DNA from 2 places in the Bradyrhizobium denitrificans genome. Region 1 is predicted to be linked to the other one. Evidence: riboswitches for the same ligand, from Rfam matches in the RefSeq annotation. Region 1 holds a riboswitch; the other holds the start of a gene.
What was found. A riboswitch is a leader RNA that binds a small molecule or an ion and turns the genes downstream of it on or off. The one in region 1 is predicted to bind cobalamin.
Positions count from the first base shown of each region.

Region 2: linked by a shared signal. The riboswitch ahead of HL671_RS32420 (HupE/UreJ family protein) and the one ahead of HL671_RS04230 (TonB-dependent receptor plug domain-containing protein) in region 1 are both predicted to bind cobalamin.

Region 1 covers NZ_JABFDP010000003.1:161,454-164,853, reverse strand. The annotation lists gene HL671_RS04230 (TonB-dependent receptor plug domain-containing protein) at 1-1,944, opposite strand, end outside; cobalamin riboswitch at 2,055-2,272, opposite strand; gene HL671_RS04225 (DUF2336 domain-containing protein) at 2,371-3,400, opposite strand, start outside.
Region 2 covers NZ_JABFDP010000037.1:15,679-19,078, forward strand. The annotation lists gene HL671_RS32405 (cobyric acid synthase) at 1-275, opposite strand, end outside; gene cobO (cob(I)yrinic acid a,c-diamide adenosyltransferase) at 279-887, opposite strand; gene cobU (bifunctional adenosylcobinamide kinase/adenosylcobinamide-phosphate guanylyltransferase) at 929-1,465, opposite strand; cobalamin riboswitch at 1,501-1,693, shown strand; gene HL671_RS32420 (HupE/UreJ family protein) at 1,812-2,444, shown strand; gene HL671_RS32425 (DUF1636 domain-containing protein) at 2,448-2,843, shown strand; gene cobW (cobalamin biosynthesis protein CobW) at 2,861-3,400, shown strand, end outside.

The DNA of each region.
Region 1 (3,400 bases):
GTCGATCCGGGCGAACAGCTTGACCTGGTCCGAGAGGGCGTAGTCGCCGCGCAGATTCACCAGCGTATAGCCGGGCGCGACGAGGCCGGTCGTGGTACCGTCGCGGCTGACGTCGAGCCAGTCGCCGACGCGCAGCAGGGTGGCAGACAGCGTCAGCGCATCGACCGGCAGCCATGTGGCGGTGGCGCTCCATTTCTCTCTCGGCTGGCGCAACAGCTGCTGACCGGTGCTCGCGTCGACCGCGCGGGTGAACGTGTAGTCTGCGCGGAGCCAGATGCGATCGGTCAGTTTCGCCGCGACGAAGCTCTCGGTGCCTTCGGTGGTGGCGAAGCCGATATTGGCAAAGGAGGTGGCGTTCGCGTTGAAACTGATCAGGTTGGTGATGTCATTGTGGAAGTAGGTCGCGCCGAAGCGCAACCGATCCTCGAACAGCGGCTGCTCGAAGCCGGCATCGTAGCCGATGCTCGCCTCCGGCTTCAGGTTCGGATTGGCGAAGAAATTGAAGGCCGGAAAATTCTGATACAACTGACTCAAGGTCGGCACCTTGAAGCCGGTGCCATAGCTCGCCTTCAGCCGGGTCTCGGTCACCGGCAGGATCACCGCCGGCGCGATCCGGTAGGTGCCGTGGCCGCCGAACCGATCGTCGACGTCGTCGCGCAGGCTCGCGACCACGAACCAGCGCTTGGCGAATTCGGTCTGCAGCTCGACGAAGCCGGCCTTGTTGCCGTTCTCGGCCAGGACGTCGGCCGCCTTCAGCCGCTCGGCCTGCTGCTCCACGCCGACCACAAGATGATTGCGCGGGGAGAGTTCGGCCACTGCGCGCCAGTCATATTTGATGCGCTCGCCGGTGGCGATGGTAGGCGCCGGATTGCCGGGCGCCAGATCGTAAGACCAGTTGTTGACGTAGTTCACGCCGAAATGGTTGCGGATGCGGCCGCCGAGCAGCGACCAGACGGCTTCCTCGCGGGTCGTCAACTGGCGGTCGGTGTGATGGCTTTGGGTTGCATTCGGAAAGCTCGGAGATCCGCTGTCCCCGGTGAACAGCAGGCTCGCGTCGGTGTGGCGAACCAGCGCGTTCAGCGTCCAGGCCTCGTTCAGGTCGACGCCGAGCCTGGTCGACGCCGTGACGTTGTCATAGGCGTTGCCGATCGCCTTCCGTCCTGGTGGCAGCAATTGCCAGGGCGTCACCGGCACATCGCCGGCGTGAAGGTGCGCAATGTTGAACGCGTAGTTGAATTGATCCTTTGAGCCGCTGAGTCCCGCGGTCTGGTTGAAACTCCGATACGCGCCGGTTTCGATCGAGCCGGTGGCTTGTGCCGGTCCGTCACCCTTGCGGGTGGTGATCGAGATCACGCCGCCGAGCGCATCCGCGCCATAGAGGCCGCTCTGCGGCCCGCGCAGCACCTCGAGCCGCTGGATGTCGGCGGTGAGCAGATGCTCGACATCGGGCGCGCCATTGCTGTTGGTGACGTTGCCGACATCGACGCCGTCGATGACGAGCTTGGTATGGTTGGCGCTGGTGCCGCGGGTGGAGACGGTGCTCTGCCCGCCCGGACCGCCGGCCTGCACGACGGTCAAGCCGGGGACCGTGCTCAGGATGTCCGGCAGGCTGCGGCCCTGCTGGGTGGCGATATCCTTGTCAGTCACCACGGTGATCGACCGGCCGGCCTCGGCGGCTGGCGTGGCGATGCCGGTTGGGCTGGCGGCGGCAGGCGCTACCGGCCTCTGCGCCGATGCCGCGCTGCGGGCATGAGATCTGCCGGCGACGACCGGTTTCCGGGCGGCCGGTTTGTGTGGCGGGTCGACCTCGACGGGCGGCAGCAGATGCGGGGAGGCGGATTGCTGCGCGGCTGCAGAAAACGCACCGAGCAGCGCAATCGATGTGAGCACACAGGACGAGGACAGGACGGCGCGGCAGTGCCGGGCATGGGAAACGGGAGACACGTGGACCTCGGCATCACGTCAGTGGCACGTCACCGCGAACGAGGTGCCACGCAGGTCGTTGCCGGCCGGCCTGAAGACGGTGCCAACACCATCCGGACCGATATGTTCGCGTGTGACCACCGCTGACGGCGGGTGCCCTGGCTCGCGTGTCATAGCCGCCATGACGTCGTTCCGGGACCAGGATTTCCGAGTGGCCTATGACGCGTCATTTGCCGCCTGCACGAGCGGGGACAGCTGCGCCCTTCGATCATGTCCCTCGCGAGACGCGTCCGGCGCCGCATTCCCTTTTGAGCCCCGGTTATGGGGCACCGTCGTCATCACAGTAGGTGTGCGGGTGTGGCCGAGTCAATCACGGCGACGCGATCTCCCGGCGATAGGCCGGTATCGCGCGACTCCGTCCTGCGAAACCGGCAAGGTCGGTCCGGCTTACTTCTCGACCTTGTTGTGCACCATCCAGAACCGCAGCGTGCGCTGCGCCGTGTCCAGCGACAGTCTGGTGTAATCGCGCTCCGCCAGCTTGAGCGTCTCGCTGTCGATGGCGTGCTTGATCGGGCGGTGAGTCAGGATCTTGGCGACGGCGGGCCAGATCAGCCCGGCCGCCCGGCAGGGGATCAGCACGATGTCGGTGCGCGGGCCTTCCAGCACCTTGGCCATCATCTCGGTCGGCACGTTGTTGAGCATTCCGAGCGCGGCCGCTACTTCGCCGAAGCGGCGGGTCTCGGCGAAAAAGGCAATGGCGGTGTCGTTGAGCTCGTTCAGCCCTTTCATGCGCTTGACGGCCTCTTCGGCCAGCGTGAAGTCGCGCCCGACCAGGCCGCCATCGCTGCGCGCGACGTCGCTGATGGTCTTCAGGACCTTCTTGATCTCCTTCTGCAGCGCCGGCGGGGCGGAGGCCATCAGCTTGGTGCGCACCGAATCGGTGGCGCGGCGCAGGAGGTCGCGCAAATGCTTGTTCGGCAGGTCGACGCGCAGCCCGATGATCTCGGTCAGTTCGTCGTCATCCTCGGCATGCGCCATCATCCCGGAATAGCCGGTCTCGGAGAAGCGCGCGGTCTGGTTGTTGGCGAGCTTGCGGATGACGCGACGTTCGCCGCGGTCGACGATGATGTCGGTGACGGCCTCGGTCAGATGCGGGCGGCTCGAGATCGCCATCAGGTGGTCCTGGCCCTTGGTCGATGCGACCTCGACCAGGGTGTGTTCGGACAGCCGGGTCGAATGCATCAGCACGCTCTCGGCGACCGAAATCTCGTCGTCACGGGCGAGGCGCTGGATGACGTCGACCGGCGCGTAATCGACCGGCGCCAGATGCTTGCTGAGCTCGGCCCGCGCCCGCGTCTCGACGCGGGACACCAGCATGCACAGCACGTTGTCGAACACTTTGATCTGCTCCTCGCTGAGGCGTTCGCCATCATGCAGGAACAGGTTGGTGACTTGGCGGAGCGTGTGGACGCGCTTC
Region 2 (3,400 bases), on a different contig from region 1:
ACCACGACCTGCGAGCCGATCTCGCTCTGCGGCTTCAAGAGCACCGGGTTCATGTGCACCGTCATCGGCCGCCGCGCCGCGCGCGCCTGCAGCGCCTGGGCGCGGCCGATCTCGCCGCCATCGGCGGTGACCGCGGCGTTGTTCGACATGTTCTGCGGCTTGAACGGCGCCACCTTCAGCCCCCGCAAGGTCAGCGCCCGTGCGAGCCCGGCGACGATCAGCGACTTGCCGACGTCGGAGCCGGTGCCCTGGAACATGATGGCGCGTGCGGGCATGGACTAGTACTCGATGCCTTCCTGCGCCTTCACGCCGGCCGCGAAGTGATGCTTGACGAGGTTCATCTCGGTGACGAGATCGGCGGCCTCGATCAGCTCCGGCTTGGCGTTGCGGCCGGTGACGACGACGTGCAGATCGGGGCGGCGCCCGGCCAGCGTTGCGACCACGTCGCCGATCGGCAGATGGTCATAACGCAAGGCGATGTTGAGCTCGTCGAGGATCAGCAGCCGGATCGTGGGATCGGCCATCAGCTCCTTCGCCTTGCCCCAGGCGCGCTCGGCCGCGGCGACGTCGCGCGCGCGATCCTGCGTCTCCCAGGTGAAGCCTTCGCCGAGCGTGTGCCACGACACCTGATCGCCGAAACGCTCGATCGCCTTGCGCTCCCCGGTCTCCCACGCACCCTTGCCGAACTGCACGACGCCGATGCGAAAGCCGCGGCCCAGAGCGCGCAGCATCAGGCCCCAGGCCGCGGTCGACTTGCCCTTGCCTTTGCCGGTGTGGACGATCAGCAGGCCCTTTTCGACGGTCTTCGACGCCACCTCGGCATCCTGAACCGCCTTGCGATTCTCCATCTTGGCCTTGTGGCGGGCATCCTCGGCGCTCTCGGTCATCGGCAGATTCCTTTCATGTCCAAGTCCGGTCTGAGCCCTGTTCATTTCAAGATCAGCGGCAGTCCCGCCGCCATCAGAATCACCCGATCGGCCGCCGCTGCGACGTCCTGGTTCAGCCGCCCCTGCGCATCGCGGAATGCGCGCGCCAGCGCATTGTCCGGGACGATGCCGAGACCGACCTCATTGGACACGACGACGATCGGACCGGACGCTGCGGCGAGCGCGTCGACGAGATCGGCACAGCAAGCCGCGACCTCCATTTCGGCGAGCATCACATTGCTGAGCCAGAGCGTCAGGCAGTCGATCAGCAGCGGCATGCGCGAGCCGGCATGGGCGCGGACGAGAGCGGGGAGATCATGGGTGGTCTCACGCGTCTGCCATCCCGCCACGCGCCGCGCCTTGTGCTGCGCGATGCGCGCGGTCATCTCATCGTCGGATGCCTGTGCGGTCGCAACATAGATCCAGGGCGGCGGATTCGTGGTCACCAGCGCCTCAGCATGGCGGCTCTTGCCCGAGCGCGCGCCGCCGAGCACCAAGGTTAGGCGCGGCAGGGCGGGGGACGGCGGGGCAGGGTCCATGGGGACGATTCCGATTGACGGGCTTTGGCGCGACCCGTATCTAACAGGATGACGGTTCTCCGAAAGGAGAGATTTAGGGAACACGGTGCGGGTTCTGAACCCAAGGCCGTGGCTGCCCCCGCAACTGTAATCGGCGAGTGTGAGGCCAAGACACCACTGGGAAACCGGGAAGGTGGTTTCACGCAGCGACCCGAGAGCCAGGAGACCTGCCGTCGACATTGCTGTTGGCCGACCCGTCGCGCGGGGAGTCGCGATGCTGGTTTGATCCCGCCGGGATGGGCGGGATGCCGTCGGATGCAGCGCATCGTCCGGCCCTCTGGGGAGCCGGCAAGCGACGGAGATGGCCATGAAGTTCAACCGCACTGCGTCCTTCGCGCTCGCGAGCCTTGTCCTGCTCGCGGCCGAGCCCGCCTTTGCGCATCATATGATGGACGGCAAGCTGCCGCAGACCTTCGCGCAAGGTCTGCTGTCCGGTTTGGGTCATCCCGTCATCGGGCTCGATCATCTGGCGGCCATCGTGGGCGCCGGCATCGTTGCGGCGCTGCTCGGGCGCGGCTTTGCACCGGTGCTCGCCTTCACCACCGCAATGATCGCCGGCGTCGGTCTGCATCTGGCCAAGGCCAACATTCCCGCGGCCGAACTGCTGGTCGGTCTTTCCACCGCGGTGGTCGGTCTTCTGGTCGTGATGCGCGGCCAGTTCGGCGTGCTGCCCGTCGCGGCTCTGTTCGCTCTGACCGGCCTCGTGCACGGCTATGCGCTGGGTGAGTCGATCGTCGGCGCCGAAAACACCCCGCTCGGGGCCTATTTCGCCGGCCTGCTGGTGATCCAGACCCTGATCGCGGTGGGAGCATTCCTGGGCACGAAGGCGCTGTCCGCGAAGGCCGACACGCTTGCGCCAGTCGCGCTACGCATCGCGGGCGCTGCCATCGTTCTGGTGGGCGGTGTCGCGGCGGCGACGGCGGCCGGCGTGATCGGCTGATTGATGACCGCATCAGAGCTTGGGCAGACGACACTGTTCGTCTGCATCACTTGCCGTGCGCAGGGTGTGGACAGTGCGTCGGCTGACCAGCCGCGGGCTGGAGCGCGTCTGCTTGCCGCGATCGAGGCCGCGCCCGCAGAGCAGCGCGCCGGTGTTGCCGTGGTCGGCGTCGAGTGCCTGTCGAACTGCAACCGTGCCTGCACCGTCGCGGTGACGGCGCCGGGCAAGTGGACCTATGTGCTCGGCGCACTCGATCCCGACATTCATGCGCAGGATGTGCTGACATTCGCTCAGCTGCATCAGCGTCACGAGGCCGGTCTGCCGGCCTGGCGCGAGCGTCCGGAATACGTCCGCAAGAACACCGTTGCGCGGGTACCCGCGCTGTCGTTGCCGCGCTGAAGACGAGAGCTCTCGCCATGACAAAGTCCTACGCCAAGACGCCTTGCACCATCGTCACCGGTTTCCTTGGCGCGGGGAAGACCACGCTGGTGCGCAACCTGATCGAGACGGCGAATGGCCGAAGGCTCGCGATCATCGTCAACGAGTTCGGCGATGTCGGCATCGATGGCGACATCCTGAAAGGGTGCGGCGTGCCGGACTGTCCAGAGGATCGCATCGTCGAGCTGTCCAACGGATGCCTGTGCTGTACGGTCGCGGATGATTTCGTGCCGGCGCTCAAGAGCCTGCTGGACCAGAAGGAGCCGCCCGAGCATATTGTGATCGAGACCTCGGGCCTCGCACTGCCGAAGCCGCTGGTGCAGGCCTTCAACTGGCCGGAGATTGCGACGCGTGTGACCGTCGATGGCGTCGTCGCTGTCGTCGATGGCCCTGCTGTCGCCGCTGGCCGCTTCGCCGATGATCCGGAGGCCTTGGCCGCGCAGCGTGCCGCCGACGATTCGCTCGATCACGACAATCCGCTCGAGGAGGTCTATGAGGATCAGCTGCTCTGCGCCGAC